DNA from 3 places in the Methylobacterium sp. A54F genome. Region 3 is predicted to be linked to each of the others. Evidence: predicted binding sites of a transcription regulator. Region 3 holds the regulator's gene; each other region holds the start of a gene.
What was found. Region 3 encodes PhoB, which activates phosphate uptake and scavenging genes when phosphate is short. Its sites were predicted from a motif close to TGTCATNNANCTGTCAT; they were not measured.
Positions count from the first base shown of each region.

Region 1: a site for PhoB is predicted at 4,848-4,864, ahead of ppk2 (polyphosphate kinase 2). Genes of this name have one in related genera too.
Region 2: a site for PhoB is predicted at 3,264-3,280, ahead of ACLBXP_RS11710 (UDP-2,3-diacylglucosamine diphosphatase). Genes of this name have one in related genera too.

Region 1 is NZ_JBKFBF010000003.1:252,539-262,941, reverse strand. It holds tRNA gene ACLBXP_RS07515 (tRNA-Gln) at 226-299, shown strand; gene ACLBXP_RS07510 (hypothetical protein) at 388-810, shown strand; gene ACLBXP_RS07505 (hypothetical protein) at 849-1,079, shown strand; gene ACLBXP_RS07500 (hypothetical protein) at 1,116-1,298, opposite strand; gene ACLBXP_RS07495 (PilZ domain-containing protein) at 1,521-1,772, opposite strand; gene ACLBXP_RS07490 (hypothetical protein) at 2,073-2,300, shown strand; gene ACLBXP_RS07485 (5'/3'-nucleotidase SurE) at 2,406-4,793, opposite strand; gene ppk2 (polyphosphate kinase 2) at 5,056-5,970, shown strand; gene ACLBXP_RS07475 (carbohydrate porin) at 6,096-7,547, shown strand; gene arsH (arsenical resistance protein ArsH) at 7,772-8,518, opposite strand; gene ACLBXP_RS07465 (ArsR/SmtB family transcription factor) at 8,569-8,928, shown strand; partial or broken gene ACLBXP_RS07460 (MFS transporter) at 8,983-9,273, shown strand; gene ACLBXP_RS07455 (CorA family divalent cation transporter) at 9,505-10,403, opposite strand, start outside.
Region 2 is NZ_JBKFBF010000006.1:95,862-106,264, forward strand. It holds gene ACLBXP_RS11695 (NADP-dependent methylenetetrahydromethanopterin/methylenetetrahydrofolate dehydrogenase) at 1-257, opposite strand, end outside; gene ACLBXP_RS11700 (D-2-hydroxyacid dehydrogenase) at 392-1,336, opposite strand; gene ACLBXP_RS11705 (aminotransferase class V-fold PLP-dependent enzyme) at 1,444-2,652, opposite strand; gene ACLBXP_RS11710 (UDP-2,3-diacylglucosamine diphosphatase) at 3,328-4,176, shown strand; gene ACLBXP_RS11715 (glycosyltransferase family 4 protein) at 4,173-5,252, shown strand; gene ACLBXP_RS11720 (ribonuclease HII) at 5,312-5,914, shown strand; gene ACLBXP_RS11725 (PA0069 family radical SAM protein) at 5,901-7,004, opposite strand; gene ACLBXP_RS11730 (hypothetical protein) at 7,173-7,694, shown strand; gene moaB (molybdenum cofactor biosynthesis protein B) at 7,695-8,246, opposite strand; gene ACLBXP_RS11740 (glycosyltransferase) at 8,426-10,396, shown strand; gene ACLBXP_RS11745 (glycosyltransferase) at 10,393-10,403, shown strand, end outside.
Region 3 is NZ_JBKFBF010000001.1:387,818-398,220, reverse strand. It holds gene ACLBXP_RS01960 (SDR family NAD(P)-dependent oxidoreductase) at 1-433, shown strand, start outside; gene ACLBXP_RS01955 (alpha/beta hydrolase) at 438-1,313, shown strand; gene ACLBXP_RS01950 (flavin-containing monooxygenase) at 1,343-2,827, shown strand; gene ACLBXP_RS01945 (TFIIS helical bundle-like domain containing protein) at 2,907-3,035, shown strand; gene ACLBXP_RS01940 (patatin-like phospholipase family protein) at 3,101-4,288, opposite strand; gene ACLBXP_RS01935 (GcrA family cell cycle regulator) at 4,656-5,195, shown strand; gene phoB (phosphate regulon transcriptional regulator PhoB) at 5,246-5,947, opposite strand; gene phoU (phosphate signaling complex protein PhoU) at 5,976-6,689, opposite strand; gene pstB (phosphate ABC transporter ATP-binding protein PstB) at 6,722-7,540, opposite strand; gene pstA (phosphate ABC transporter permease PstA) at 7,576-8,472, opposite strand; gene pstC (phosphate ABC transporter permease subunit PstC) at 8,484-9,458, opposite strand; gene pstS (phosphate ABC transporter substrate-binding protein PstS) at 9,600-10,403, opposite strand, start outside.

The sequences.
Region 1 (10,403 bases), on a different contig from region 3:
ATGTATACGCATATCGCCCTCGACGGACCGCGTCCCGCGGCGGCGGATGGACGCGGCGGCCCGGCCCCAGGCATCGCGAGCGGCGCCGGAATCGCGAGGCCTCGGGCCGGTTGACGGGGCGGGGCTTTCAGCCTATCCCGTGCGCCTCCGGCCGATCCGCCCCTCCGGGGGCTCATGGCCCGGAAGCCACGGACGCCAAATCCGTGAATGGCCGCAAGGGCTTGTTGGGGGATAGTTTAACGGTAGAACAGTGGACTCTGACTCCTCTAGTCCAGGTTCGAATCCTGGTCCCCCAGCCACTTGATACCCTTAAGCCTTTCCGACCTCCTCCCAGAACATCCAGGCTACCGGCATTGCCGCTCGTCCCGACGCGAAGGAACCCCTGACGTGCGGGCGCGGGTGCTGATCGTTGCCCTCCTCCTGGCCCTGTCCGCGGCCCCCGCGGCGGCCGCCGGACAGGATCCGCCGGACGAGGCGATCGAGCGCGGGGTCGGTGCGTTCGCGGCGACCGTCCGGCGCGGGTCGGTGGCCGAGGTGCGCCGGCGGATCCAGGATTGCTGGGACCAGCTCGCCCGCGCGCCGCGCGACCTGCAGGGCGCCTTCTACTGCGCGGCGCTGAATTTCGCGGCGGAGGCGTTCGACAAGCGGGCCGCCGCGACCTTCGGCGCCGGCCCGGAAGTCTCCCTCGACGATGCGCGCGTGAACGCGCGGCGCGCGCTGAGCGCCGCCGGCATCTCGCCCACGAGCGCGGCCGGGATCATCGAGGTGATCCGGGAGCGGTCGATCGCGGCGACCGCGCGGCACTTCTGAGCGGTGCGGCCGGCGCTGCCCTCACCGGCGGGGGCGCCGTGAGGCCCGGCGGACGACCGCCGCGCTGTGTCCACTACGTCGGCTTCCGGGACGATCGCTACTGGAACGCCTTCCGGATCTTCGGCGGCCCGCGGGTCATCCACCGGCGCTGGGACTTCTACGCGACCCGCGACGTCGGGCCCGACGACGTGGTGATCTTCGCGGAGGGGGACGAGACCCAGCCCCTGGCCGAGCGCAACGCCAGCGACATCGACGAGCGCTGGCTCTGAGGACGCCCGCGCGCCCGCACGGGGATCGTCCGGCCGTCAGGCGTCCGCCGGCACGGCCGAGTCGAGGAGGCGGTGCACCTGCGCGTCGCGCCGCGCCTGACGGAGGATGATCCGGGCGGCCGCGCGCGCGTTCGCGGCCCGGAGGTCGGCGTGCGGGCCTCCGTCGCGCCGCGCGCGCCAGGACAGGGCCCGGAACCAGTTCGCATTCGCAGCAGCCACGGATCGACGTTCAGCAAACGACCAGTGACCCGTCGGCCGGTTGGCAGCGAGCGTCGACATCGAGACAATCCGATTTGGATGATTCGCCTACGGCGATTGATCGAATGCGGAATGACACCGGCGTCTGAATTTGTAAACGGGAAAATCTACAAAAACGAGCGATCAGTCCGGGCGCGAGTACTGAGCCCTCGCCTCGCATGATTGAAGAGGCTCCCGCTTCGTCTACACCGCGAAGGTAACGCCCAGGCAGTGCGCAGTGCGTCGGGCAACCGTGCAGGGCCGGTCGAGACCCGCGCGCTCGATGGTCAGCCGGAAGGTCTCCGGAATGCCAGCGGTCGTCCGGACCTCGAGCAGCGCGCCCTCGCCGGAGATGTTGCGAACGAGGCAGTCGACGGGTTCGGGCTCATCCTGCAACCACAACTCTCCGATGCGAAACAGATCCGCACGCGGAACGCGACGACGCTCTGCCCTCATGGTCGATCCCCAGCCCGAATGACCGAAAATTCACTGACTCGTCTTGGGGGGCGCCCATCTCGATCCACGATCACATCTGACTTTTCGCCAGATCACGGACGAGACCGCACCCTTCACTGTCCTTCCATAGCTGGACAGACATTAATCAATCTTCAAGAAACGCAATCCAGAATAGAAATTGCAGGGGTTGCGGTTGTTTCTCCTCCCTCTGGAACGACTGCTTTGGCGTCTCGAACCCGGCATTCTCGAATGCCAGGGCTCCTTCGCCGCCCCTGCGACCCGAACCCGAGTTGGCGGCCGATGGCTCCCCGCCCGAACATGGTCACCGCCCTTCAGGAGCGACCGCGCCCGAGCGCGTGGACGTTCCGTGCCACGCAAGGCCTCGGCGTCCTCCTCGTGATCCTCGTGCTCGACGCGGCCGTCCTCGATTGGCGCATGTGCCGCGAGGTGCAGGCCGGTTCCAGGCAGCTGCACCACGGCGTGACGCAGGCGATCACGGTCCTCAGGCTCCGGGTGGGCTGGTGGTGATCGTCCCGCGCGCCTGAGCCCGCGCCGTCCGGATCGGCCCGCCCGGAACGACGAAGCCCCGCAGCCTCTCGGCCACGGGGCTCCTCGGTTTCCGCAGCGAGGGGCTCAGGCGAGGTAGCCCGCCCCCGTACCGAAGGTCGGCTGCGTCACGCCCGAGAGCTCCACCGTGCCGCCGCCGGAGAGCGTCAGCAGGGCGTTGCCGCTGGCGGCCGTCCCCACCGTGTAGGTCTGGCCCTGGAGGTCGAGGCGGTCGCCCTGGCCCTGGCTGAAGCCGAGGATCAGGTCGCGGCCCGAGTTCTGGCCGAACACGTAGCGGTCGGCCCCGAGGTCGCCCGACAGCACGTCGTCGCCGAGGTCGCCGGAGAGCACGTCGTCCCCCTGCCCCCCGAACAGCGTGTCGGCGCCCTGGCCGCCGTAGAGGCTGTCGGCGCCCTGGCCCCCGAGCAGCAGGTCCGCGCCGAGGTTGCCGAACACGAGGTCGTTGCCGCGGTCGCCGGACAGGCGGTCGTCGCCGAGGTCTCCCTGCACCCGGTCATCGCCCTGCCCGCCATAGGCCGCGTCCCCGCCCTGGCCGCCGTAGAGCGTGTCCGCCCCCTGGTTGCCGAACAGCAGGTCGCGGCCCTGGTTGCCGAACACGAGGTCGTTGCCCGCGCCCCCCGAGAGCGCGTTGTCGAGGCCGTTGCCCGTGACGGTGTTGTTGCCGGTCCCCGCCGTCAGGTCGGCGTTCTCGACCGTGCCCGGCAGGCGCAGGGCGCCGAAGCCCGCATAGGCGGCGGTGTCGATGGAAGCCGTCCCGGCCGCGGCCGTGAGGGCCGCCGGCACGCTCACGTCGATGCGGCGGCCGCCGGTCGCCGGGTCCGTGACGGCCGTGTAGCCGGCGCCCGGCGTGCCGTAGGGCGTGCCGACGAGGGCCGCGAGCCGGTCGTAGGCGGCGGCGTCGGTGCTCGCGTAGCTGCCGTCGATGGGGCTGATCGTGATGCGCCCGGCCGCGAAGGCCGTGGCTTCCGCGTTGGGGTCGCTGCTCGCCACGGCGCCCGTCGTGGTGAACCGCGCCTGGCTGGCGCTGCCCGCGACCGACAGGTCGGCGTCGGTGCCCCGGTCGATGGTGGTGAAGGCGTAGCGCGCCTCGCTCGCGCCGGTGGGCACGTTGACGCTGAGGCCGATGCCCGCCGGCAGGAGGGTCGCGGCGCCGCCCCGGGTGGCCTGGAGGTTCGCCACGAGCTTGCCGACGAAATCCGCCGCCGTGGCGAAGTCCGCGCCGCTGCCGCTCGCGGCGGTGAGCGCGATCGAGGGGATGCCGTAGTTGAACAGGGCGGTGGCGGCCGCCGCGACGGTGGCCGAATGGTTGGCGTTCTCGATGCCGACGGCGCGGCCCTGGTCGGCGCCCACCACCACGAGGTCCGGGCGCGGCATGGCCTGCAAGAGCCCCTGGGGGTCGAGGGCCACGGAAACCAGGGAGGCCGGCGTCGCGTTGCCCGCGTAGCTGCGCGCGTCGTAGGTGGTGATCGTCACCGGGTTGAGGAACAGGGCCGAGCCGACCCCGCTCTGGTCCGTCGTCGGGGCCAGGATCGTCACCCCGTAGCCGCGCGCCAGCAGGGCGTCCCGGGTGGCGTTGAGGCCGGGGGCGCCGATGCCGTCCTCGTTGATCAGCAGGACGTTGAGCGGGCCGCCCGCCGGGGCGGTTCCGGCGAGGTCGACCCCCGACAGGCGCGCCGCGAGGGCGTCGCGCGCGGCCGCCGTCGCGCCGAAGTTCCCGTCGACCGGCGAGACCGTGATCCGGTTGGCGAGGAACTGCGCCCCCTCCGCGGTCGCGCTGCCCGACGGGCTGGTGTTCGGGACGAAGCCCTCCGCGTAGGTCCCGTCCGCCTGCCGGGCATACGGGAAGGCGCTGCTCGATTCCGGGGTCACCTGCGTCACCGCCACGCCCGCCAGCGTGGCGGCGCCCGGCACGTTGATGGACAGGGCCTGGCCGGCGGGCAGAAGCGGCGCGCCGGCCTGCCGGGCCGCCGCGAGGCGGGCGACGAGGTCCGTCGTGAAGGTCGCCGCGTTGGCGAAGGCGGCGTCGTAGCTGCCGCCGGCCGATCCCGCCGAGACGGCAATGGCCGGCACGCCCTCGAACAGGCCCTGCAGCGCCCCGTTGACGGTGCCCGAGATGGTTTCGCTGGTGCCGATGTTCTCGCCCCGGTTCGTGCCGGAGATCACGAGGTCCGGAGCGGCGCCCCCGAACAGGCTCGGGCCGAGCACGTCGAGCCCGACGAGGGCGGCCGTCGCCGGGCGCCCGTCCACGTAGAAGTTGCCCGGGGCGAAGGGCGTGATCGCGATCGGCCCCGCGAGCGCCGCCGCGCCGCCGAGCGAGCTGCCCTGGGCGCTCTGGTTCACCGCCGGGGCGACGATGCGGACGTTGTTCCCCGCCGCGACCAGCGCGTTGTAGAGCGTCTGGATGCCGGGCGCGTTGTAGCCGTCGTCGTTCGTCAGGACGATGTTGAGAGCCATGGAGCGAGCCTCCGCCACGCAATTCGACTTACCTGTAGGCGGTAAATTTCTCGCGCGACGGATTAATGACAGGCCCGAATACGTTCGCGCGGGCGCGAATACCTTTGCCGGCTTCGCGGCGGGGCGCGGCGCACCGCCTCCGCCGGGTCCCCACCCCTCGGTCTCGCCCACAGTCTCAAGGGTGTCATGAGACTCCGCTCTGATGCCCGCGCGAGGGCCCGGGCGAGGACGTCCGAGGGACAGGCCCCGGGGGAAGAGTGCGATGCCCGAGGACGAGAGCGGCGGCGAGGCCGCGATGCTGGCGGCGATCCGCCGGGAGCTGATCGACAGCTACGACGAGGAGCTCGAGCAGAACCTGGAGGAGGAGCGCCTCGCGCGGCTCGACGGGGGCGGCAGCGGCCACGGCCTCGACCGCGGGCTCTACTTCCGCGAGCTGCTGCGCCTGCAGCACGAGCTCGTCCGCCTGCAGGACTGGGTGCAGCACCGCGGCCTGCGGGTGGTGATCCTGTTCGAGGGGCGCGACTCGGCCGGCAAGGGCGGCGTCATCAAGCGCATCACCCAGCGCCTCAACCCCCGCGTCTGCCGCGTCGCGGCGCTGCCCGCCCCGAGCGAGCGCGAGCGCACGCAATGGTACTTCCAGCGCTACGTGGCCCACCTGCCGGCCGCGGGCGAGATCGTGCTGTTCGACCGGTCCTGGTACAACCGGGCCGGCGTCGAGCGCGTGATGGGCTTCTGCTCCGAGGCCGAGGTGGAGGAGTTCTTCCGATCCGTGCCCGAATTCGAGCGGATGCTGGTGCGCTCCGGCATCGTGCTGCTGAAATACTGGTTCTCGATCACCGACGCCGAGCAGGCGCTGCGCTTCCACATGCGGATCGCGGACCCGCTGAAGCAGTGGAAGCTCTCGCCGATGGACGTGGAATCGCGCCGCCGCTGGGAGGACTACACCCGGGCCAAGGAGGAGATGCTGGCCCGCACCCACATCCCCGAGGCGCCCTGGTGGGTGGTCGAGGCCGTAGACAAGAAGCGGGCGCGGCTCAACTGCATCAGCCATCTCCTGGCACAGATCCCCTACGGCGAGGTCGCCCATCCGCCCGTGCACCTGCCCGACCGGGTCCGCCACGACGACTACATCCGCGCGCCGGTGCCGGCGGAGCTGATCGTGCCGGCCCGCTACTGAGCGGGGCCGCGCCACGGCCGGCCGCCGGCGCGCCGGCCGTGCCGCATCCCGCCCGCCCGGGGGCGCTCGCAGGCCCGATCGCGCGGCTCGCCGCGCTGCTGATCCTCGCCTTGCAGATCCTCGCCTTGCAGATCCTGGCGGGGGCGCCGGCCGCCGCCCAGGGGCTGCTGCCGCTGACGGGCGCGGGCGGCGACCCGCAGACCGCTGTGGCGCAGTCGCAGACCTCCGACCAGGTCTCGGTGACGATCGGCACCTCGATCCAGTCCTCCCTCGGCCCCTACGGCGACCCGTTCGGCCTGCGGGCCTACTTGGCGCAGCGCGGCGTCACCTACGTCCTCACCTACATCGGCGAGGGGCTCGGCAACGTCTCCGGGGGCCTGCGCCGCGGCGCCACCTACGGGGGGCGCCTCGACGCCTCGCTCGACGTCGACCTCGACCGGCTGGCGGGGCTGTCCGGCGCCCGCTTCCACACCGACGTCTTCCAGATCCACGGCCACGGCATGTCGCGGGCCTACGTGAACAACCTGACGACGGTCTCGGGCATCGAGGCCCTGCCGGCGACCCGGCTGTTCGAATTGTGGGTGGAGCAGCGCCTCCTCGACGACAAGCTTTCCGTGAAGGTCGGCCAGGTCTCCGCCGACACCGAGTTCGCCATCGCCCAGTCGGCGGTGGTGTTCCTCAACGCCGGCTTCGGCTGGCCGAACATCGGCGCCGTGGTGCTGCCGAGCGGCGGGCCGATCTACCCCCTCGCGACCCCGGCGGTGCGGGTGAAGTGGGTGCCGACCGAGGCCCTCTCCTTCCAGGTGGGCCTGTTCAACGGCGATCCGGCGGGCGTGCCGGCCCAGGGCGACACCACGGACCCGCAGCGGCGCAACCGCACCGGCACGAGCTTCCGGGTGAACGACCCCGCCCTCCTGATCGGCGAGGTCGCCTACGCCTACGCGGGCCTGCCCTTCGCCGAGGTTTTGCCCTTCGCCGAGGGCCTGTCCTTCGGCGAGGGCCTGCCCGGCACCGCGACGCTGGGCGCCTGGCATCATTTCGGCCGCTTCGACAGCCCGCGGCTCGACAGCGTCGGCGGCCGCCTCCTCGCCGACCCGGAGGCCAGCGGCATCGCCCGGCGCTTCCGCGGCGACAGCGGGATCTACGCCATCCTCGACCAGACGCTCTACCGGGAGCCCGGCGCTCCCGAGCGGGGCGCCTCGGCCTTCCTGCGCCTCTCGGGCGTGCCGGGCGACCGCAACCTGATCGACCTCTACGTGGATGCCGGCATCGCCTACAAGGGCCTGCTGCCGGGCCGCCCGAACGACACGGCGGCCCTCGGGGTCATCCACTCCCGCATCGGCCCGGCCGCGCGGGCCTTCGACCGCGACGCGATCCGCCTCGGCAGCGGCACGGGGCCGATCCGGAGCAGCGAGACGGTGATCGAGGCGACCTACCAGGCCGAGGTGGTGCCGGGCTTCACGGTGCAGCCCGACCTCCAGTACGTGATGCGCCCGGGCGGCGGCCTCGCGGACGCGAACGGCCGCCGCCTGCGCAACGCCACGGTGCTGGGGCTGCGGGCGACGGTCAACTATTAGGAGATGCCGCGTCTTAACCGAAGCCATGGGCGGCTCGCGACCCGTGGCGCGCCGCGGGATGGTCCGCTTCGAGGCGCTGGGTGAAGCAGAGAAGCACGACTGCTATGGGGTGGATTTCTGCCGGTCCGCTCTCGAAGCGATTGAATGCCAAAGCGGCCGTGGCTAACCATGCACGATGGGCGACTGTTCAAGAGTCGCCATGGGTGTGCTCCTCGGGTTGAACCTCAGCGCTTCACAAAGCCAATGTCGGCGGCCACTGCGCTCAGCCGCTCCGGCTCGCGCTCCTTCCGCTCGCTGTAGCGATCGACCAGGTAGTCGGCCCGATCGCGGGTCAGGAGCGTGAACTTCATCAGCTCCTCACACACGTCCACGACGCGCTCATAGAGCGGCCCCGGCTTCATCCGGCCGGCGTCGTCGAACTCCTTGTAGGCCATTGGCACCGACGACTGGTTCGGGATGGTGATCATCCGCATCCAGCGGCCGAGCAGGCGCAGGCTGTTCACCGCGTTGAAGCTCTGCGACCCGCCAGAGACCTGCATCACGGCAAGGGTGCGCCCCTGGGTCGGCCGGACGGAGCCCTCGGACAGGGGCAGCCAGTCGACCTGGCTCTTCATCACGCCGGTCATGTTGCCGTGCCGTTCGGGACTGACCCAGACCTGCCCCTCGGACCAGATCGACAGCATCCGCAGCTCCTGCACCTTCGGGTGGTCGGCGGTGCTGTCGTCCGGCAGCGGTAGGCCGTGCGCGTCGTAGATCCGCACCTCGCCGCCCATCGCCTCCAGCAGGCGCGCTGCCTCGTAGGCCAGGAACCGGCTGAACGAGCGCTCCCGGAGCGAGCCGTAGAGGATCAGGAAGCGCGGTGCGTGAGTGAACGCCGCCGGCACCTGCAACTGCTCGGTGGTCGGTACCTCGAAGTGCGCCTCGCTCAGGTTCGGCAAGCCATCGGTGAAGGGCTGGGCGGGCTTGTCCAAGGATCAGCTTTCTTGTACGTTCAAACGATAATTTGAAGATTGTAGCGAAAATGGACGAACCGCAAGCCCTCGCAGCGTTCGCGGCTCTCGCCCAGGAGCATCGCCTACGCCTGGTGCGGTCGCTCGTGACCGCCGGCCCGGACGGCATGGCCTCGGGCGTGCTGGCCGAGGCGGTCGGCGTCTCCGCCGCCGCCGTGTCCCATCACCTCAAGGAACTGAGCCGCGCCGGGCTGGTCGCCTCGCGGCGTGAGGGCCGCTCGATTATCTACAGCGCCGCCTACCCTGTTCTGTCCGACCTGATCGCCTTCCTCATGCGCGACTGCTGTCAGGGCCGCCCGGAAGTCTGTGCCCCGGCGATGGCCGCACTGGCCAACTGCTGTCCCCCAAACGGAGAGACTGTCCGTACCTGAGATGTTCGACGTCGTGATCTACCACAACCCCAAGTGCGGCACGTCCCGCAACAGCTGCATGCCGTCGGACTACCTGGCGTAGGGATCTGGCTGGTGCTCTACGGCGGCGGCAACGGGATCTATTCGATCGCGCGAGGGACGGTGCCTTTGGCCCTGTTCGGCCCCGTGCGCTACCCGCTGGTGGTCGGCCGCTTGGCCCGGCCGGGACTGATCACGCAGGCGCTCGCCCCGCCAGCCGGGGCGTTCGTGCTAACCCACGCCAGCCCGGGTGCCCTGTGGTGGCTGTTGCTCGCCCTAAGCCTCGCCAACCTCTCCCTCGTCGTAGCGCTATGGCAGGCGCGATAGCTGATCCGACCGCGCCATTCGACTCGACCTCTGATCCGAGCTTGCCATTGGCAAGTAGCGGACGACCGCTTTGAGGAAGGCCAAGCGCCTATCCGATAGTCCGGCATGGGTCGATAAAGGACCGTCCGGTTTCGGCCGCGGCGTCGAAGTCTGCTCCCTGACCCCCGGTCGCCCTTCGCGCTGTCGAGCGGATCGGGCTTCGACCTGCGATCCTGCGGCGGCCGGTCCGCCTCAGGCCCTAGGGCCGCCGCCGCGCCCGCCCGTAGGCCCGATGCCGAGGCCGCGGATCAGCGCGAAGGCGGCGAGCGCCGAGGCGACGGCGAGCAGGATCGCCAGGGTCGAGCCGTCCTCGTACTCGGCCAGCGGCAGGCCCTTGGTGTTCATGCCGAACAGGCCGGTGACGAGGGTCGGGGGCAGGAACAGGGCCGTCAGGATCGAGAGCGTGTAGAGCTGGCGGTTCGATTGCCGGGCGAGGTGGGCGGAGAGCTCCTCCTGCAGGAGCCGGCTGCGGTCGGCCAGCACGCACATGTCCCGGTCGAGGGCGTCGAGGCGCTGCGCCACCCGCGCCGCCGTGGTGCCGGCCGCCTCGGGCAGGCGCTCGCCCTCCTGACCCTCCAGCCGGTGGAAGACCGCCCGCAGGCCGAGGAGCTGGCGGTGCAGGCGCACGGCGTCGCGGCGGATCGGCCCGAGCCGGCGGCTCTCGTGGCGGATCCGCTCCTCCAGGATGTGGTCCTCGATCTCGTCGAGCTCGTCGGAGAGCCGCGTGCCGGCCGCCGCCATGGCCTCGACCACGTGCCCGACGAGGTGCTCGAGGAGCGCCACCGGCCCGGCGAGGCTTTGGCCCTCGGCGGCCGCGTCGCGGGAGGCCGCGGGGCCGCGGATCGGGTGGCGCCGCCCGCTGACCAGGACGTCCCGGCCCATCACGAAGTGCAGCCGCCCGCCCGCATCGGTGCCCGGGCGGCGGGCGGCCTCGGGGCCGGCCGCGGCCTCGCCCGTGGGATCGGCCACAAGGTCCGCCACCACCCCGCCGACATGGTCGCCCGAGACCGCGACGCGCTGGTGCGGGTCGGCCCCGAAGGCGGCGGCTACGAGGGCCGGCGGCCCGAGGCGGCCCGCGGCGGCGAGGGCGG
Region 2 (10,403 bases), on a different contig from region 3:
GGCCCGAAGAAGCGCTTCTTGACCGCCGCCAGCACGGCCTCGCCCGCCGCCATGTTGCCGCCGCCGACGAAGATCGCGGTCGACTTCTTTTCCGAGCCGCCGCGGGTGTAGATCGTGCCGTCGACGAGGGCGCCGACGTTCTCGGGCGTCACGTTGCCGTAGCCGGTGATGTGGTCGGCGCCGCCGTCGTAGCCGACGACGGTGTCGAACACGCTCGGCACCGGATCCGTGTCGAAGAGGAACAGCAGCTTCTTCATGGAGTCACCTTCCGTCCGCGCGTCGGGCGCGGTTTCGCGTTTCCTCGGACGGGGCCCGCCTCGGGCGCCCGCCTCCCGGTCTCTCGATGCGCCAACCCCGGGCGGGTTCCCGCCGCGGGAGCCGGCCGGGGCCTTCAGCCCTCGACGACGTTCTGGGGCTTGCCCGCCACGTAGGCCTCGACGTTGTCGACGAGCTGGTCGGCGAGGATCTGCATCGCCTCCTTGCTCGCCCAGGCCACGTGCGGGGTCACGATCAGGTTCGGCAGGTCGGCGTCGCACAGGATGTTGCCGTTCTTCGGCGGCTCCTGGGCGACCACGTCGAAGCCGGCGCCGGCGATGGTGCCGTCCTTGAGCGCCTCGAGCAGCGCCGCCTCGTCCACGAGGCCGCCGCGGGCGGTGTTGATCAGGATGGCGGAGCTCTTCATCCGCTTCAGCTCGTCGCGGCCGATCATGTTCTTGGTGTCGGGCGTCAGGGGAACGTGCAGCGTGATCACGTCCGACTGGGTCAGCACCGTCTCGAAGTCCACGAGGCCGTCCTGCGGGAAGACGTCGAAGGCCAGCACCTTCATGCCCAGCGCCTCCGCGCGCTTGGCGATCGACTTGCCGAGCGCCCCGTAGCCGACGATGCCCAGCGTCGAGCCGGCGATGTCGTAGATCGGGTAGTCGAAGTAGCAGAACTGCGTGGACTTGTTCCAATCGCCCCGGCGCACCGAGTTCGCGTAGGGCACGATCGCCCGCCGCAGGGCGAACATCAGCCCGACCACGTGCTCGGGCACGGTGTTGAAGGCATAGTTGCGGATGTTGACGACCGTGATGCCCTGCGCCTTGGCGGCGGCCTTGTCGACCACGTCCGTGCCGGTGGCGGCCACCGCGATCAGCTTCAGGTCGGGGAGCTTCGCCAGGGTGTCGGCCCGCATCGGGACCTTGTTGATGAGCGCGATCTCGGCGCCCTTCAGGCGCTCGACGATCTCCTCGGGCGTCCAGGTCGACTCGTACTCCACGTACTCGTGCGGGAAGTTGAATTCGCGCACCTTCGCGTCGAGCGATTCCCGGTCGAGGAACACGATCTTCTTCGTCATGGAGACCCTCTTCGCCGATCCGGCCTGTGATGGACGCGTGGTGTCGGGGCTCCCCGCCGGCCTCGGCGGGGTGCGGGGCCGGCCCGGGCGGGCCGGCCCCGATCCGCTCAGGACTTCGAGAGCGGGTTCTCGCGCAGGTAGCTCGAGGCCGCGGCGACGCCGGAGCCGGGGGTGACCTGCACGCCGTTGTCGAGCATCGACATCTCCGCGCCCGCGATGGCGCCGAGGAGCGACAGCTCGTTCAGGTCGCCGACGTGGCCGATGCGGAACACCTTGCCGGCAACTTCCGACAGGCCCGCGCCGAGGGCGAGGTTGTAGCGGACGTAGGCGTGCTTGATGATCTTGGCGGCATCGACGCCCTCCGGCACGACGATCGTCGTGACGGTATCGGAGTTCCACTTGGGCTCCTTGGCGCAGGTCTTCAGGCCCCAGGCGGCCACGGCCTGGCGGGTCGCCTCGCCGAGGACGTGGTGGCGGTGGTAGACGTTCTCGAGCCCCTCCTCGAACAGGCAGGCCAGGGCCTCGCGCAGGCCGTAGAGGAGCGGCAGCGGCGGCGTGTAGGGGAAGTAGCCGCCCGGGTTCGCCTTCAGCTGGTCGGCGTAGTCGAAGTAGACCTTGGCGAGGCGGTCGTTCTTGCCCGCCTGGCTCTCGGCGGCCTTCAGGCCCTTCGGGCTGATGCAGGCAACGCCGAGGCCGGCCGGCAGCATCAGGCCCTTCTGCGAGCCGGCGATCGCCGCGTCGACCTTCCACTCGTCCGCCTTGAAGGGCAGCGAGCCGATCGAGGACACGCCGTCGACGAAGAGCAGCGCCGGGTGGCCGGCGGCGTCGATCGCCTTGCGCACGGCGCCGATGTCGCTCGTGACGCCCGTGGCGGTCTCGTTGTGGACCACCATGACGGCCTTGATCTCATGGTTCTTGTCGGCGCGCAGCGCCTCCTCGATCCGGTCCGGGTTGGCGCCGGTGCCCCAGGCCTCCTCCTGCACGATCACGTCGAGGCCGAGCCGCTGGGCCATGTCGATCCAGAGGTGGCTGAACTGGCCGAAGCGCGAGGACAGCACCTTGTCGCCGCGCGCGAGCGTGTTGCAGAGCGCCGATTCCCAGATGCCGGTGCCGGAGGCGGGGAACAGGAAGATGGTGCCCTCGGTCGAGCCGAACACCTTCTTGGTGTCCTCGAACAGGGGCTTCGTCAGCGACGGGAAGTCGACCGAGCGGTGGTCCTCGGACTGCACCATCATCGCCCGCAGCACGCGGTCCGGGATGTTGGTGGGGCCCGGCACGAAGAGGTGGTTGCGACCCGGCCGTTTCGTTGCCGCCATGATGTGTATCCTCCGATTGTCCTGGTGCGATGGCCGGCTCCCGTGCCGGCGCATCGGCGTGCTGATGATCCTGAACCGGCGTCGCGCGGCGAGCCGTGATCCGGGGCTGGTCTCTGCGGGCTGGCAGACCGGGGCCGGGGCCGTCGCGGTCGGGGTGGGGCGGCATGGCTGCCGGCTCTTCCGTTCCGCGCGTCGTCCGCCCGCTGATCGAACCAGGGAGCGATGCGGAGCGGCAGGGCGGCGGGGTGCCGCTCGCGGTCGCGGCCCGCTGAGCGGGCCGGTCGCCTCCGAATTGCCGAGTCTTACTCGCGTCGTCTTCCTTGCGTCGGCCGGGCCGCGCATGCAAGCGCGCTCCGCCGGCCATCGACACCTTCCTTGGATGCTTGCCTTGGATGCTTGAACCGTCCCGTCGTCGGCGATCCCGTTGGCCGCTGCCGGCCCCGGGACGTGCCCGGGGGTCTCCTTGGCCACAAGTATGACAATCTTGCCCGCGGAAGGAAAACCGAAAAAACTTGGGCGGAATTCAAAAAATTTGTCTCGCGCCGCAAGGAATTCATGCTGCAGTGCGCAAATCTAACGGCATTGCAGCATCCGCGGGCGGGTCCCGGCCGTGTCATCAAACTGAGACGCGTTTGCGGTTTGCCTGACGGCGACAGACGCCGCCCGGAGACGCTCGTGGCCGATGACACTGACGAGGCCGTTCGGGTCCGGACCCTGTTCCTGTCCGACATGCACCTCGGCACGAAGGGCTGCCAGGCGACCCTCCTGCTGGGCTTCCTCAAGGACTACGACGCGGACGAGATCTACCTCGTCGGCGACATCGTGGACGGCTGGCAGCTGCGCTCGGGCTGGTACTGGCCGCAGGCCCACAACGACGTGGTGCAGAAGCTCCTGCGCAAGGTCCGCAAGGGCTCGCGGCTGATCTACATCCCGGGCAACCACGACGAGTTCTTGCGCGACTACATCGGCACCACCTTCGGGGGCGTCGAGATCGCCGAGAGCTGCATCCACACCGCCGCGGACGGCCGCCGCTACCTCGTGATCCACGGCGACCAGTTCGACATGGTGGTGCGCCATGCCCGCTGGCTCGCCTACCTGGGCGACGGCGCCTACACCCTCGCGCTCTCGGTCAACACCGTCCTCAACCGGGTCCGGCGCCGCCTCGGCCTCGCCTACTGGTCGCTCTCGGCCTGGGCCAAGCTGAAGGTGAAGAACGCCGTCAACTTCATCGGCAAGTTCGAGGAGTTCCTGGCCGCCGAGGCCCGGCGCGTCGGGGCGGACGGGGTGATCTGCGGCCACATCCACCACGCGGCCAACCGCGAGATCGAGGGCCTGCGCTACATCAACACCGGGGACTGGGTGGAATCCTGCACGGCGGTCGTCGAGCACTACGACGGCACCCTGGAGGTGCTCCACTACCCGAGCGTCCTGCGCGCCCGCGCGGCCGCGGAAGCGGCCTCGGAGGGCGAGGCCGCGCGCCGCGCCGAGGCGGCGCCCGAGCCGGGCCGGCGGGCAGTCGCGTGAGGCTCCTCATCGCCACGGATGCCTGGCACCCGCAGGTGAACGGGGTCGTGCGCTCGCTGGAGCACATGGCGGCGGCGGGCGCGGCGCTCGGCTGGGAGACCGTGATCCTCAGCCACCGCGACTTCCGCTCGCTGCCGCTGCCGGGCTATCCCGAGATCCGCCTCGCCCACGCCACCCGCCGGAAGGTGGCGGGGCGCTGGTCCGCCCTCGCGCCGACCCACGTCCACATCGCCACCGAGGGCACGGTGGGCTTCGCGACGCGCCGCCACTGCCTGGCCTCCGGCCGGCCCTTCACGACGAGCTACCACACGCGCTTCCCCGAGTACCTCGCGGCCCGCGCGCCCGTGCCGGAATCCTGGAGCTACGCCTGGCTGCGCCGCTTCCACGGGGCGGCGAGCGGCACCATGGTGAGCACGCCCTCCCTCGAGCGCGACCTCGCGGGCCGCGGCTTCGCGAACCTGATGCGCTGGACCCGCGGCGTCGACACGGAGCTGTTCCGGCCGGCCGCGCCCGGAGCCTCGGCGCCGGCGGAGCTCGCGGGCCTGCCGCGCCCGCTCTTCCTGTTCGTCGGCCGCCTCGCGGTGGAGAAGAACGTCGGGGCGTTCCTCGGCCTCGACCTGCCGGGCACCAAGGTCGTGATCGGCGACGGGCCGGACCGCGCGCGCCTGGAGCGTCTCTATCCGGCGGCCCGCTTCCTCGGCACCCGCACCGGCGCGGGGCTCGCCGCGCTCTACGGCGCCTGCGACGCCTTCGTGTTCCCGAGCCTCACCGACACCTTCGGGATCGTGCTGCTCGAGGCCCTCGCCTGCGGCCTGCCGGTGGCGGCCTATCCCGTGACCGGCCCCCTCGACGTGATCGCCGGCACGGGCGCGGGCGTCCTCGACGCGGACCTGCGCGCGGCCGCCCTCGCCGCTCTCGCGGTCCCGCGGGAACGCTGCCGGGCGGAGGCGCTCCGCTACACCTGGGCCGAGAGCGCGCGGCAGTTCTTCGGCAACATCGCCGTCGCGCACGCCCGGGGCCCGGCGCCGCGCCGCCGCGCCACGGCCGCTCCGCCCGAGACCGTGGGGATCGGCTGACGGTTTGACCCCGCCGCCGCCGGCGCGCAGAGATCGCCCGGACGAGCCCGGGACCCGCCATGCCCCCCTTCGATGCCGCGAGCGCCGCGGCGTACCCCGCCGTGATCGGCTGCGACGAGGTCGGGCGCGGCGCGCTGTGCGGGCCGGTGGTGGTCGCGGCCGTGTGGTTCGACCCCGCCCGGATCCCCGCCGACCTCCTCGCCCGGCTCGACGACAGCAAGCGCGTGAAGGAGGCCGTGCGGGCAGTGCTGACGCCGCTGATCCGCGCGCACGGCCGCGTCGCCGTCGCGGCGGGCTCGCGCGCCCTCGTGGACCGGGTGAACGTGCGCGGCGCGACCCTCGACGCCATGCGCCGGGCCGTGCTGGCCCTGCGCCTCGACGCGACGGTCCTCGTCGACGGGCGCGACGTCGTGCCCGGCCTCGCTCAGCCCTGCCGCGCGGTCGTCGGCGGCGACCGCCTCGTGCCCCAGATCGCCGCGGCCTCCATCGTCGCCAAGACGGTGCGGGACGGCCTGATGCGGCGCCTCGCCGGGCGCTACCCGGATTACGGCTGGGAGCGCAACGTCGGCTACGGCACCGCCGTCCACCTCGCGGGGCTCGCCCGCCTCGGGCGCACGCCCCACCACCGGGTCAGCTTCACCCGGGGCTTCACAGCAGGGTGAGCTGCCCGCCCGGCACCGCGAACGCGCCCGAATCGAGGGTGATCCGCTCGCGGGCATAGCCGAGCCGCGCCTTGGCGAGGCGCATCCGGCGGCCGATCAGCTCGGCGTAGGGGCCCGCTCCGGTCATGCGCCGGCCGAAGGCGGCGTCGTAGGCGCGCCCGCCCCGCGCCTGCCGGACCAGGGACAGGACGTGCGCGCGCCGCCCCGGATAATGCTCGGCCAGCCAGTCGGCCACGAGGTCGTGCAGCTCGTGCGGCAGCCGCAGCAGCACGTGGTTCGCCTCGCGCGCGCCGCAGGCCCGCGCCTCGGCGAGGATCGCCTCGATCTCGTGGTCGTTCAGCGCCGGGATCACGGGGGCGACGATCACCATCACGGGGACGCCTGCCTCGCTCAGCGCCCGGATCGCCGCGAGGCGCTTGGCCGGGTGGGGCGCCCGCGGATCCAGGCGGCGGGCGAGCCCGGGATCGAGGGTGGTGACCGAAACCGCCACCTTGACGAGCCCCTGCGCCGCCATCGGCGCCAGGATGTCGAGGTCGCGGGTCACGAGGTCGGATTTCGTGACGATCCCGACCGGGTGCCGGAAGCGGGCCAGCACGTCGAGCAGCCCGCGCGTGAGGCGGTGCTCGCGCTCGATCGGCTGGTAGGGGTCCGTGGCGGTGCCGAGGGCGATCGTCAGCGGCCGGTAGCCCGGGGCCGACAGCTCGCGTTCGAGGAGGCGCGGCGCATCGGCCTTGGCGAAGAGGCGCGTCTCGAAGTCGAGCCCGGGCGAGAGGCCGACGTAGGCGTGGTTCGGGCGGGCGAAGCAGTAGACGCAGCCGTGCTCGCAGCCCCGGTACGGGTTGATCGACCGGTCGAAGGGAATGTCGGGCGAGTCGTTGCGGGTGATGATGCCCCGGGCCCGCTCCAGGGTCACCTGCGTGCGCAGGCGGGCGGGCGCGTCCGCGGTCCAGCCGTCGTCGAAGGCCTCGCGCCGCGCCGCCTCGAAGCGCCCGGTCGGGTTGGCGGTGGCGCCGCGCCCGCGCCGGGCCTCCGGCGGCGAGCTCGCGTGGCCGAGCCGCCGGTCCGGGCCGGCGGGGCTGTCCGGGTCCATGGCGTTCCGGCTCCGATCGTTGCGTGACCGGAACATAACACGAACGAAGGGCCGGCGATCCGCCTCATTTGCGGGCAATTCGGCGCTGGGCGGAGCGAATCGGCGGCGCCTGGGCAAAGGCGGCGCAAGACGCTGGTCTCCCTCGCGAAAAATGGTCTATGGGCGCGCATGATCTCGGCCCTGACCTACGTGGCGCGGCCGGCCGACCCGGATTCGGTCGACCGCCTCGCCGACACCCTGAGCGCCCTCGTGGCGGGCGTTGCCGCGGGCCTCGTCGGCGATGCCGTGATCGTCGCGGCCGCGGGCCATGCCGGCATCGAGACCGTGGCGGAGGCGACCGGCGCGACCCTCGTGGTGCGGCCGCCGGGCGCGAGCCCCTGGTGCGTCGGGGCGCGGGCGGCGCGCCGCGACTGGGTGCTCTGCCTGGAGGCCGGCGACGTGCCGGCGACGGGCTGGATCCGCATCCTCGACCGCTTCGTGGAGACCGCCCGGCCGGAGGTCGCCCTGGCGCGGCTGCGCCGGACGCACGCGAACCTGCCGGTCCGCCTCGCCGCCCGCGGCGAGGGCGTGATCGGCGTCGCGCGGGCGCGGCCGGGCGACCTCGTGCGCCGCGAGCGCCTGGCCGCCGGCCCCGCCTTCCGCCCGCGCCTCAAGCCGAAGCTGCTCCTGGCGCGCCTCGACAGGGCCTGATCAGACGGCGACCGACGCGCCCCGGCGCAGGTGCTCGTCGAGGCGCGGCATGATCTCCACGAAGTTGCAGGGGCGGTGCCGGTAGTCGAGCTGCTGGGCGAGGATGCCGTCCCAGGCGTCCTTGCAGGCGCCCGGCGAACCCGGGAGCACGAACACGTAGGTGGCGTGCAGCACCCCCGCGGTCGCCCGCGACTGCAGGGTCGAGGTGCCGATCTTGTCGTAGGAGATCCGGTGGAACACCGCCGAGAAGCCGTCCATGCGCTTCTCGAACAGGGGCTCCAGCGCCTCGGGCGTCACGTCGCGGCCGGTGAAGCCGGTGCCGCCCGTGCTGATCACCACGTCGATGCCGGGGTCGCGGGCCCAGCCCTCGACCCGGGCCCGGATCGCGACGACCTCGTCCGGCACGATGGCGCGCGCCGCGAGCCGGTGACCGGCCTCGGTGAGGCGCTGCTCCAGCGTGTCGCCCGAGCGGTCGTCCCCGGGCGTGCGGGTGTCGGAGACCGTCAGCACGGCGATCGAGAGGGGGATGAAGCGGCGGGCGGTGTCGGCCATGGGTCGCGTCCGTGGGCTCGTGCGGAGCCGTGATATGGGGTGTCCCGCAGCTCATGTCCCGCGAAGGGGGGAAGACGATCTTCACCTTCTGACGCCAGGATGCCGCGCATGACCCAGATCGCCGAGACCGCGCCGTGACGCCGGGCGCCGGAGAGCGGCCGGAGCCGGAGCCCCATGGGGTGGCGGACTGGCCCTTCGGCACGCCGGACGCGCCGCTGCCACGGCCGGCCACCCTGCCGGACGGGCGCCCCTGGCCGCGCATCCGCGTCCTGACCGCCGTGCCGGCCGACGCGCCGGACCTGGCATCCGCCAGCGTCGCGAGCGTCGCCCGCCAGGACTACCCGGAGCTGCGCCACGACCTCGTGCCCGCGGCCGCGGCGGAGGCGGCGCTCGCCGGCATCCTCGCGGAGGAGACGGTCGCGGCCGTGCTGCTCCTGCGCGCCGGCGACCTCCTCGCCCCCGGCGCGCTGCAGGCGCTCGCCCTCGAACGCGCGCTCGCCGGCGCCGACGCGGTGGCGGGCCTGCGGGTCCTGTTCGACCGGCAGGTGCTGGGCCTCGACGTGCTCGCCCTCGACGTGCCGGCCCTCGACGGCGCGAAGCCCGCTTCCCTCGATGGCGGCATCCTGTTCGGGCGCGAGGCCCTGGCAGGGACCGCCCGCGGCCTCGACGCGGCCGCCGCCTGGGCGGCGCTCGCCCGCGCGGGCGCCCCCCTCGCCCGGATCGGACGCCCGGTCCTTCTCCACCGTGCACCCGGGCGAGAGACCGGCCACGCTCTGACGCCCGGCCTCTCGGTCGCCGCCCTCACGGGCACCGGCTATGCCGGCGGCGCGGGCATCGCCCACCGCCGCCTCGCCGAGGCCCTGCGCCTGTCGGGGCACCGGGTGGCGGCCTACGCGCTGACCGACGAGTCGCCGGCCGCAGCGGCCGAGTGGACCGACCATTTCCCCCGGACCGAGGCCGCGATCCGCGGCGGCGGGCACGACCTCGTGCTCGCCGGCAACCTGCACGGGGCGACGCGCAGCCTCGACATCCTCGGGCGCCTCGGCACCGCCCTGCCCGTCGCTTCCGTCCTGCACGACCTGTTCGCCCTGACGGGGCGCTGCGCCCATCCGCGGGGCTGCCTGCGCATCGCCACGGGCTGCGACGCCGAATGCCCGAGCCCGGACGAGTACCCGCAGCTCGCGCCCCGGCGCATCGCCCCGGCGCTCGCCCGCAAGCGCGCAGTGCTGGGCGCCCCCGGCGGCCCCCTGCTCCTCGCCAACTCCGCCTGGACCGCGGAGCAGGCCCGCGCGCTCGCACCGGACGGCGCGCGGGTCGCCCCGCTCACCCTCGCCTTCCCGACCGGCGTTTTCCGGCCCCGGGACCGGCAGGCCCTGCGCCGCGAGCTCGGCCTGCCGGCGGATGATCTCCTGATCCTCGTCTCGTCCGTCATCGTCGACGGGCCCGACAAGGGTTTTTCGGATCTGCGCGCGGCGCTCCTGCGGGTGGCGGGGCCCGGCATCGGCTTCGTGGCGGTGGGCCGCCTCGACGATCCGGGCCGGCTCGGCCTGCCGAACCTGTTCGTGCCCGGCCTGATCCACGACGAGGCGCGCCTCGCCGCCTGGTACGGCGCCTGCGACCTCCACGTCACCGCGAGCCGCCTGGAGACCCTCGGCCAGACCCCGATCGAGGCCGGTCTCTGCGGGGTGCCGACCCTCGCCTACCGCACCGCCGGCCTGACGACCTCGGTCATCGACGGCGTCAGCGGGCGCCTCGTGCCCGTCGAGCCCGGGGCGCTCGCCCAAGCGCTCGAAGCGCTCGTGGCGGATCGCGCCGCCCTCGCCCGCCTCGGCGCCTTCGCGCGGATCGCCCTCGAATCGCGCTTCAGCCACGCCGCCGCCGCGCTCTCGCTCCAGGCGGCGCTGGAAGGGCTCGGCCTGGCGCCGCGGGGCGCGCCGTCCCGCTTCGCGCCCGAGATGCTCGCCACCTTCGCAATGGCGCGGGCACGCCGGCCGGGCGAAGTCGGCGCAGCGGCTTCCCCCGCGCCCCCGCTGGTGCGGACGCTGCGGCGCGCCAAGCAGGCGGTTCTCGGCCGCACCCTCCCGCTCTGGCTCCGCCGCGGCCTCTACGGCGCCGCTCGCCTGCGCGCCCACCTGCGGCTGGGCCGATGAGCCGGCG
Region 3 (10,403 bases):
GATCGTCAACCTGTCCAGCATGTTCGGCATCATCGCGCCGCCCGGCCAGGTCGCCTACGCGACCAGCAAGTTCGCGGTGCGGGGCTTCTCCGAGGCGCTGCGGCACGAATACGTGGGCACCGGCCTCGGCGTCACCGTGGTGCATCCGGGCGGCGTCGCCACCAACATCGCCCGCAGCGCCCGGGGGCCCCGGCCGAAGAGCCCGGAGACCGCGGAGGAATCGCGCCTCGCCTTCGAGGCGGCCCGGGACGCCTTCGACAAGCTCCTGGTGCGCCGCCCCGAGGAGGCCGCGGCCGACATCATCGCGGCGATCGAGCGGCGGGCGCCCCGGGTGATCGTGGGCAAGGACGCGCAGTGGGCGACCCTGATCCAGCGCCTCCTGCCCACCGGCTACTGGCCGGTGATCGCCCACCTGACCCGGCCGCGGCGCTAGGCCGATGGCGAGCCTGCGCGCCCACCTCTACGCCTTCACCGTGCGCCGCAAGATCCGCCACCGGCTCGACGGCGTGCGCGACCCCGGCGCAATGCGCCGCATCCTCGAAGGACCGGGCTTCCCGGAGCCGGACGCCGCCTACGAGCCGGGCCACCTCGGGGGCGTCCCGGGCGAATGGGTGCATCCCCGGGGGGGGCCCGCGCGGCGGCGGATGCTCTACGTGCACGGCGGCGGCTTCGTCGCCTGCCGGCCGGCCACCTACCGGCCGATCACCGGGGCCTTCGCGGCGCGCGGCTTCAGCCTGTTCGTGCCCGATTACCGGCGTGCGCCGGAGCACCCCTACCCGGCGGCTCTCGACGACGCCGTGGCGGCCTGGGCGGCGCTCGCCGCGGCGGGCCCCGCGACGCTCGCGGGCGACTCGGCCGGCGGAAACCTGGCGCTCGCCCTGATGCTGCGGGCGCGGGCGGAGGGCCTGCCCCTGCCCCGGGCCGCCGCGCTGTTCTCGCCCGTCACCGACTTCCTGATGAGCGACGGCTCGCGCCGCGACAACGAGCGCCGGGACGCCATGTTCGACCCCGCCTTCCTGCAGGCGCTCGGGCCGCTCTACCTCGGCGGCGCCGACCCCGCCGACCCGCTGATCTCGCCGCTGCGGGCGGACCCCGCCGGCCTGCCGCCGCTCCTGTTCCACGCGGCCGCGCGCGAGATGCTGCGCGACGATTCCGTGCGGATGGCGGAGCGCGCCCAGGCCGCGGGGGTGAGCGCGACCTGCACGGTCTACCCCGTGGTTCCCCACGTCTGGCAGTTCGCGCACAGCATGCTGCCGGAGGCGCGCCGCTCCCTCGACGACGCCGCCGCCTTCCTGAAGCGATACGATTCCTGAACCGCCCCCCGAACAGCGAGGAGCCCGCCATGACGGAGCACCCTGACGCGCCGCTGCCGGAGGAGACCCTCGCGGTGCTCATCGTCGGCGCCGGCTTCTCCGGCCTCGCCATGGCAATCCGTTGCCGGCAGGCCGGCATTGGGCCACTATTGCTCATCGAGAAGGGCGACGGCATCGGCGGCACCTGGCACGAGAACACCTATCCGGGTGCGGCCTGCGACATCCCCTCCCACCTCTACTCCCTCTCCTTCGCGCCGAAGCACGACTGGAGCCGCCTCTACGCGCCGCAGGCCGAGATCCGCGACTATCTGCGGGCCCTCGCCGAGGCGGAGGGCCTGATGCCCCTGATCCGGCTGCGCACCGCCTCCCTCGGCGCCACCTGGGACGAGGCGGCCGACCTCTGGCGCGTCGAGACGAGCCGCGGGCCGCTCGCCGCCCGCACCCTCGTCTCCGCCATGGGAGCCCTGCACCACCCCGCGATCCCCGACATCCCGGGCCGGGAGACGTTCGCGGGCGAGGCCTTCCACTCGGCGACCTGGAACCACGCCGTCGACCTTCGGGGCAAGCGCGTCGGCGTCGTCGGGACGGGGGCGAGCGCGGTGCAGTTCGTGCCGGAGATCGCGCCCGAGACCGCGCACCTCACCCTCTTCCAGCGCACCCCGCCCTGGGTGATGCCGAAGCACGACCGGGCGATCACCGAGCGGGAGAAGGCCGCCTACCGGGACCGGCCGCTGGCGCGGCGCCTCAACCGGCTCCGGCTGTTCTGGCTCCACGAAATCCGCGCCTTTCTCGGCTTCACCAAGGTCTCGAAGCTCACCGGGCAGGCCGAGGGGCTGGCCCGGCGCCACCTCGCCAAGGCCGTGCCGGACCGGGCCCTGCGGAACAAGCTGACGCCGCGCTACCGCCTCGGCTGCAAGCGCGTGCTGATCTCGGACGACTACTACCCCGCCCTGCAGCGCGCGAACGTCACGGTCGAGACGGGCGGGATCGCCCGCATCGCGCCGGACCGCGTGGTCATGGCGGATGGGACGGAGCACCCCGTGGACGTGCTGATCTACGGCACGGGCTTCGACGTGACCGGCAGCTTCGTGCGCACGCGCCTCACCGGCCGCGGCGGCCTCACCCTGTCCGAGGCCTGGCGCGACGGCATGGGCGCCTACCAGGGCATCACGGTCTCGGGCTTCCCGAACGCCTTCTTCCTGCTCGGTCCGAACACCGGCCTCGGCCACAACTCGGTGATCATGATGATCGAGGCCCAGGTCGAGCACGTCCTCGGCTGCCTGAAGGCGATGCGCCGGCGGGGCTGGACGAGCCTGGAGGTCAAGCCCGAGGCGCAGGCCCGCTTCCTCCAGCGCATCCGGGACCGGATGACCGACAGCATCTGGCAGGCCGGCGGCTGCACGAGCTGGTACCTCGACGCGCAGGGGCGCAACACCACGCTCTGGCCGGACTCGGTCATCGCCTACCGGCGCTCGGCCCGCCGGGTCCGTCTCGCGGACTACCGGGCCGCCTGAACGGAACGGGTCAAACGCCTCGCCCGTTGGTTCGGCAAAGCTGCGCCGTGCCCGGCGCCGCCCTGCGCGCGAGGACACCATGAGCCTGATCGGACGCATCGTCACCAAGCTGCTCGGCAACGAGAACCGCCCCCTCGACCGGGATGACCGCAACGCGAGTTCGAGCACGCCCATCGGGCGCCTCGTCACCAAGATCCTGCGCAAGTAGGCCCGCGGGCGCGAGCCGGGCCAGCCTCGGGTCCGGCTCGCCGCGCCCCGTCGCGGCGGTCCGCCCTACTGCGCCACGTTGGCGATGGCGGCCTTCACCACCGGCGCCACGGGGATCGTGTGTTCCCAGAACGCGCCCAGGCGCGCCTTGTCGTAGCCGGCTTGGTAAAGGCTGCGCATGTAGGCCGTGTCGAAGCCGCGGGCGGTGCTCGTCGTCGGGGCGCGCTCGTCGATGTAGGTCAGGTTGAAGCCGATGCCGTTCGCCCGGGTGAAGGCGTAGGTGGTGGCCAGCGCCGCGCGGCTCCGGGCGCGGCTGCCCGTGGTGAAGGAGCGCTCGACGATCGAGAGCGTGTTGTTGCGCGTCACGTCGAATTCCGGCTCCAGGCGGCCGTTGATCACGACGTAGATGTTGGCCCGCCCGTTGGTGCGCAGGCGCCCGTCCCGCAGCAGGAACGACTGCGGCAGGGTGAAGACCGGGGTGACCACCGAGCCGTCGACGTGGAGTTCCTGGAACGCGCTCGGGCCCGCGCTCACGTCGATCAGCTGCGGCGGGAACACCGCCGGGATGCTCGCCGAGGCTGTGAGCACGTCGCGGAAGAGATCGACCGCGTTCGGCGCGCCGCTCGCCGCGATCGCGCCCATGTTCCAGATCACCGCGCGCTGCGAGTCGAGGTTCGTGGTGACGACGAGGAGGCGCCGGCCCTTCGCGTGCTCGGCCGCCACGGCCGCGAGGAGGTCCGGCGTGACGTAGCGGCCGATCAGGTCGCGCAGGCGTCCGTCGCCGAACAGGCCGGAGCCGAACAGCACGTTGGCGAGGCTCGGCGCCTGCACCAGGGTCTCGGCGACGCCGCTCGTGTAGATGTCCGTCAGGTAGGAATCGTAGGCCGGGCCCAGGAAGGCGAAGGGCGCGATGAGGGCGCCCGTGCTGACGCCGGAGACCAGCGAGAACTCGGGGCGCGTGCCCGAGGCCGTCCAGCCGTTGAGGACGCCCGCGCCGTAGGCCCCGTCGCCGCCGCCGCCCGAGAGGGCGAGATACGAAAAGCCCTTGCGCTGCGCCTCCGGTCGTCCCGCCATCTCCGTGAAGGTTTCGGCCGAGGCGTCCGAGAAGGCGCGCGCGTTGGGGATGCCCGGCACGCTCGCGTAGGCCGCCTGCTCGGCGCTGTAGGGCGTGCGCGGCAGCGACGAGCAGGCGGCCAGCGGGCCTGCCGCGCAGAGCGCGAGGAACCCGCGCATCCATCCGATCCGACGCGACATCGCCAGGGTCCCAATCGCTCAAGCTTGCGGGCGCTCATGCCCAGAACGAGCTTGGCCATTGTACCGTTCCGGCGCCAACGCTGCAACGCGCAGTCGCATCCCGAGTGGTGCCGGAATGCCACGATGGCGGCCGGCCATTGCCGGTGGAAACCGGACGGGCCCCGGCGCGGTGTGGAGCGTGGGCGCTTGCATCGGCGGCGAGCCGTCCTGTAGGTTCTGACCGTCGCCGTGGGGTCCACCCGTGGCGGCCATCATCAGTGGCGTGAATCGATGTGCTTCCCACCGGCCGGCCCGCTCGCGCGGATCGATGCTTGCCGGATGAGGAGACGCGTTCGCGTCGCGGCATGATCGTTGGGCGGAGGGGGTGATGATCGAAGCGAGCCTGAGCTGGACGGACGAACGCGTCGAGCTGCTGCGCCGGCTCTGGGAAGAGGGCCAGAGCGCGAGCAAGATCGCAGCCCAGCTCGGCGGCGTCACGCGCAACGCCGTGATCGGCAAGGTCCACCGCCTGGGTCTCGCGGGCCGCGTGAAGCCGGGGGCCGAGGCCGCCGGGGGGCGTCGCCGCGGTCGCGAGGACGAGGCCGAGGTCGCCGCCGTCGAGGTCGTCGAGAGCGAGATGCCGGAGCCCGTGGCGACGATCACCGCGCACCGGCCAACCCCGGACTTCCCGCCCGCCCCGCCGGCCGCGGCCGAGCCCGTGGCCCTCGCCGTCTCCGAGCGGGTGACCATCATGGATCTGCGCGAGTCGATGTGCCGTTGGCCGATGGGCGATCCGACGACGCCGGAATTCCGCTTCTGCGGCGCCCGCTCGATCACGGGCCTGCCCTACTGCACGCATCACGCCCAGATCGCCTACCAGCCCGCGGCCGAGCGCAAGCGCGACCGTCGCGTCGCGGGCTTCCGGTAAGGGTTTCGGCGCCTCCCCTTCCCCGCGCCGCGGGGAAGGACGGCAGTGCCTCACGCCGCTCCCGAGAACATCTCGTCGAAGGAGTAGCCCGAGCCCCGCACCGTGCGGATCGGATCGGACTGGCGCGGGCGGTTGATGGCCTTGCGCAGGCGCCCGACATGGACGTCGACGGTGCGCTCGTCGATGTAGACGTCGTGGCCCCAGACGCCGTCGAGGAGCTGCTCGCGGGAAAAGACCCGGCCAGGGCTCTGCATCAGGAATTCGAGGAGCTTGAACTCGGTCGGTCCGAGATGGATCTCGCGGCCCGAGCGGCGGATCCGGTGGCTCACCCGGTCGAGCTCGATGTCGCCGGCCACCAGGAGGCTCGCCACGTGGGCCGGCTTGGCGCGGCGCAGCAGGGCCCGGACCCGGGCGAGAAGCTCCGGCACCGAGAATGGCTTCACGATGTAGTCGTCGGCGCCGGTGCCGAGGCCCCGCACCCGGTCCCCCTCCTCGCCGCGGGCCGTGAGCATGATGATCGGCAGGCGCTCGCTCTCCCGCCGCGCCCGGATGCGCCGGCACAGCTCGATCCCCGAGAGGCCCGGCAGCATCCAGTCGAGGAGGATCAGGTCCGGCAGCTGCTCGCGCAGGAGCACGTCCGCCTCGTCGCCCCGCACGGCGCTGTCCACCGTGAAGCCCTCGGCTTCGAGGTTGTAGCGGAGGAGGAGGGTCAAGGCCTCCTCGTCCTCCACGATCAGGATCCGGGTACTCATGCGCGCGGTCGTCGTGTCCGAGGGCGCCTCACGCCTGCGGCGTGACGGTCGCGTAGTTCGAGGCGTCGTTCTTGGGCCGGTCGCCGGCCACCGTCTCGCCGGTGGCGAGATAGTGGATCGTCTCGGCGATGTTGGTGGTGTGGTCGCCGATGCGCTCGACGTTCTTGGCGCAGAACAGGAGGTGCGTGCAGAACGAGATGTTGCGCGGATCCTCCATCATGTAGGTCAGGAGCTCGCGGAACAGGGAGTTGTAGAGGGCGTCGATCGCCCCGTCGCGCTCCCACACGTCGTGCGCGGCCGTGGTGTCCCGGCTCGCGTAGGCGTCGAGCACGTCCTTGAGCTGCTCCTGCACGAGGTCGCTCATGTGCTGGACGCCGACGACGATCTTCTGGGCCTGCGGCTGGTCGCTGATCGCCACGACGCGCTTGGCGATGTTCTTGGCGAGGTCGCCGATGCGCTCCAGGTCGCCCGAGACGCGGATCGCCGAGATGGTCTCCCGCAGGTCGATGGCAAGCGGCTGGCGGCGGGCGATGAGCAGCACCGCCCCCTCCTCGATCTGGCGCTGGAGCACGTCGAGGCGCTTGTCGGCCGCGATCACGGCCTGGGCGAGGACGCTGTCCCGGCGCACCAGCGCGTCGGTGGCGTCGGTCATCATCTTCTCGGCCACGCCGCCCATCTCGGAGATCGAGCGGCGCAGGTCGTCGAGGTCGGCATCGTAGGATTTGACGATGTGGTCGGGCATCCGGTCGGCTCCTCGCTCAACCTCGGGCTGGATCAGCCGAAGCGGCCGGTGATGTAGTCCTGGGTCTGGCGCTTCGTCGGGTTCATGAAGATGCGGTTCGTCGGCCCGAACTCGACCAGCTCGCCGAGGTACATGAAGGCGGTGAACTGCGAGATGCGGGCCGCCTGCTGCATGTTGTGGGTCACGATGGCGATGGTGAACTCGGAGCGGAGCTGCTCGATCAGCTCCTCGATGCGCCCCGTCGAGATCGGGTCGAGGGCCGAGGTCGGCTCGTCGAACAGGATCACCTCCGGGCGCTGGGCCACCGTGCGGGCGATGCAGAGGCGCTGCTGCTGGCCGCCCGACAGGCCGGTGCCCGGCTGCTTGAGCTTGTCCTTCACCTCATCCCACAGCGCGGCCTTGCGAAGCGATTCCTCGACGCGCCGGTCGAGCTCGGCCTTGGGCAGGCGCTCGTAGAGGCGCAGACCGAAGGCGACATTGTCGTAGATCGACATCGGGAAGGGCGTGGGCTTCTGGAAGACCATGCCGACACGGGCGCGCAGTTCGTTGAGGTCGACCTTCGGGTCGAGGATGTTCTGCCCGTCGAGGAGGATCTGCCCCTCGGCGCGCTGCTCGGGGTAGAGGCTGTAGATCCGGTTGAAGGTGCGCAGCAGCGTCGACTTCCCGCAGCCCGAGGGCCCGATCAGCGCGGTCACCTGCCGGTCGTGGAAGTCGAGGTTGATGCCCTTCAGGCCGTGGAAGCCGCCGTAGTAGAAGTTCAGGTCCTTCACGGCGATGCGCACGGGAGCGCCCTCGTCGGCATGAGTATTGGCGCCGATGGGCGGGGCCGTCATGGTCGGGGCGGCACTCATGGGAGCACTCATGGGGGACGTCCTTTGCGGGGCCTTCAGCGCGCGCGCTGGGGCTTGATCACGAGGCGGGCGACGATCGAGAGAGCGAGGATCGTCACGGTGATGAGGAGGGCGCCGGCCCAGGCGAGGCCCTGCCAGTTCGGATAGGGCGACAGCGCGAACTGGTAGATCATCACCGGCAGGTTCGGGACGCCGCCGAGCAGGTTGGCGTTGAACCACGAGTTGTTGTTGAGCGCGGTGAACAGGAGCGGCGCCGTCTCGCCGGCGATGCGGGCGAGCGCCAGGATGATGCCGGTGACGACGCCCGCCGAGGCGGCGCGCCAGGTGACGCTCATGATCACCCGCGACGGCGGGGCGCCGAGGGCGGCGCCGGCCTCGCGCAGGGTGCCGGGCACGAGGCGGAGCATGTCCTCGGTGGTGCGCACGATCACGGGCGTCGCGATGATGGCGAGCGCCACGCCGCCGGCCCAGCCCGAGTAGGTCCCCATCGGCCGCACCATCAGGGTGTAGACGAACAGACCGATCAGGATGGAGGGGGCCGAGAGCAGGATGTCGTTGAGGAAGCGGATGACGTCGGCGAGGCGTGAGCCGCGCCCGTACTCGGCGAGGTAGGTGCCCGCCATCAGACCGATCGGGGTGGCCACCAGGATGCCGATCGCGGTGAGCACGAGGCTCCCCAGGATCGCGTTGGCGATGCCGCCGCCCTCGCTGCCGGGGCCGGGCGTGGGCTGGGTGAACAGGGTCGGCGAGAAGCCCCGGATCCCCTCGACGATCAGCATCAGGAGGATCGAGCCGAGCACCACCGCGCCGAGGACCGTCGCGACGAGGCAGGCGGTGCGCAGCACGCGGTCGGCGACGCGGCGGGACGGCCGGACGCGGCCGCCGCTGCGGCGGGGCGCGTCCACGGTCGCGAGGGGGGAGCGTGCGTCCATGGTCGCGGACCTCAGGCGGCCTTGACGCGGCGCGTCAGCAGGCGGGCGATGATAAGGACGAAGAAGGTGATGACGAACAGGATGCTGCCGAGCGCCATCAGGGCGTTGAGCTGCAGCCCGTCGGCCTCGTTGAACTCGTTGGCGATGCGGGACGCGATGGTCGAGCCCGGATCGAAGATCGAGGCCGAGAGCCGGTTGGCGTTGCCGATCACGAAGGTCACCGCCATGGTCTCGCCGAGCGCGCGGCCGAGACCCAGCATGATCGCGCCGATGATCGCCACGGAGGCCTGCGGCACCAGCACGTGGCGCACCACCTCCCAGGTGGTGCAGCCGATGCCGAAGGCGCTCTCGCGCAGCATGGTCGGGATCTGGTCGAGCATGTCGCGGGTGATCGAGGCCACGAAGGGCACGATCATGATGGCGAGGATGATGCCGGCGGTGAGCACGCCGACGCCCGAGGGCACGCGGGCGTAGAGCAGGGTGCCGACCACCGGCAGGCCCTCGACGAGATTCGAGGTCGGCACCTGCACGAAGCGGGCGAACAGGGGGGCGAAGATGAACAGGCCCCACATGCCGTAGATGATGCTCGGCACGGCGGCGAGGAGCTCGATCGTCATGGCGACGGGCTTGCGGGCCCAGCCGGGGCAGAGCTGCGTCAGGTAGACCGCGATGCCGAGCGAGACCGGCACGCCGATGACGAGGGCGATGACCGCGGAGGCCACCGTGCCGATGATGGCCACGAGGGCACCGTACTGCTCGTTGCCGACGTTCCAGGCGCTGGAGGTGAGGAAGCCGAAGCCGAATTCCCGGAAGGCCGGCCAGCCGCCGTAGACGATCGAGCCGAGGATGCCGGCGAGCATCAGGAGGACGATCAGCGCCGAGCCGTAGGCAGCGCCCCGGAACAGGGTGTCGAAGCCTCGGCCCGGTCCCCGCCGGGCCGGCGTGGCGGTGCGCGCGAGCGCGATCTGCTCAGTCAAGGCGGTCATCCGCTGTTCTCTTCACCGGGAGGGCGTGTAGCGCGCGGCAGGTCCCGACGCGAGCGGGGAGCGGTTCTTCGCGGGGTGGGGCGGGCCCTCGCACGGAGGACCCGCCCCGGTGCCGTCAACGGCGACCGGGCGTTTGCCGGCTCACATGTTCAGGACGGGCTTGCCGTCCTTGCCCTTCACCTGCTTCCACTCCTCGTGGATCTGGCCCACGACCGCGTCGGGGAGCGGCACGTAGTCGAGTTCGCTCGCGAGCTTGTCGCCGTTCTTGTAGGCCCAATCGAAGAACTTCAGCACCTCGGCGCTCTTGGCCGCGTCCGCCGGGTCCTTGTGGACGAGGATGAAGGTCGCCGCGGTGATCGGCCAGGCGTCGTCGCCGGTCTGGTTGGTCAGCGAGATGCCGAAGCCCGGCGCACTCTTCCAGTCGGCGCTGGCGGCGGCGGCCTGGAACGCCTTGTCGTCCGGCTGCGGGTACTTGCCGGCCTTGTTCTGCAGGAGCGCGTAGCCGAGCTTGTTCTGCTTGGCATAGGCCGACTCGACGTAGCCGATGGCGTTCGGCACCTGCTTGACGGTGGCGGTGACGCCCTCGTTGCCCTTGCCGCCCTGACCGGCCGGCCAGGAGATCGTCGTCGCCGCGCCGAACTCCTTCTTCCAAGGCTCGGAGACCTGGGAGAGGTAGGTCGTGAAGATGTTCGTCGTGCCTGAGGCGTCCGAGCGGTAGACGGGGGTGATGGTGGCGTCGGGCAGCTTCACGCCCTGGTTGAGGGCGGCGATCTTCGGATCCGACCACTTGGTGACCTTGCCGGCGTAGATGTCGGCCAGCACCTCACCGGTGAGCTTCAGCGTGCCCGGCTCCAGGCCCGCGATGTTCACGACGGGCACGACGCCGCCCATCACGGTCGGGAACTGCACGAGGCCGTCCTTCTCCAGGGCCGGTCCCTTCAGGGG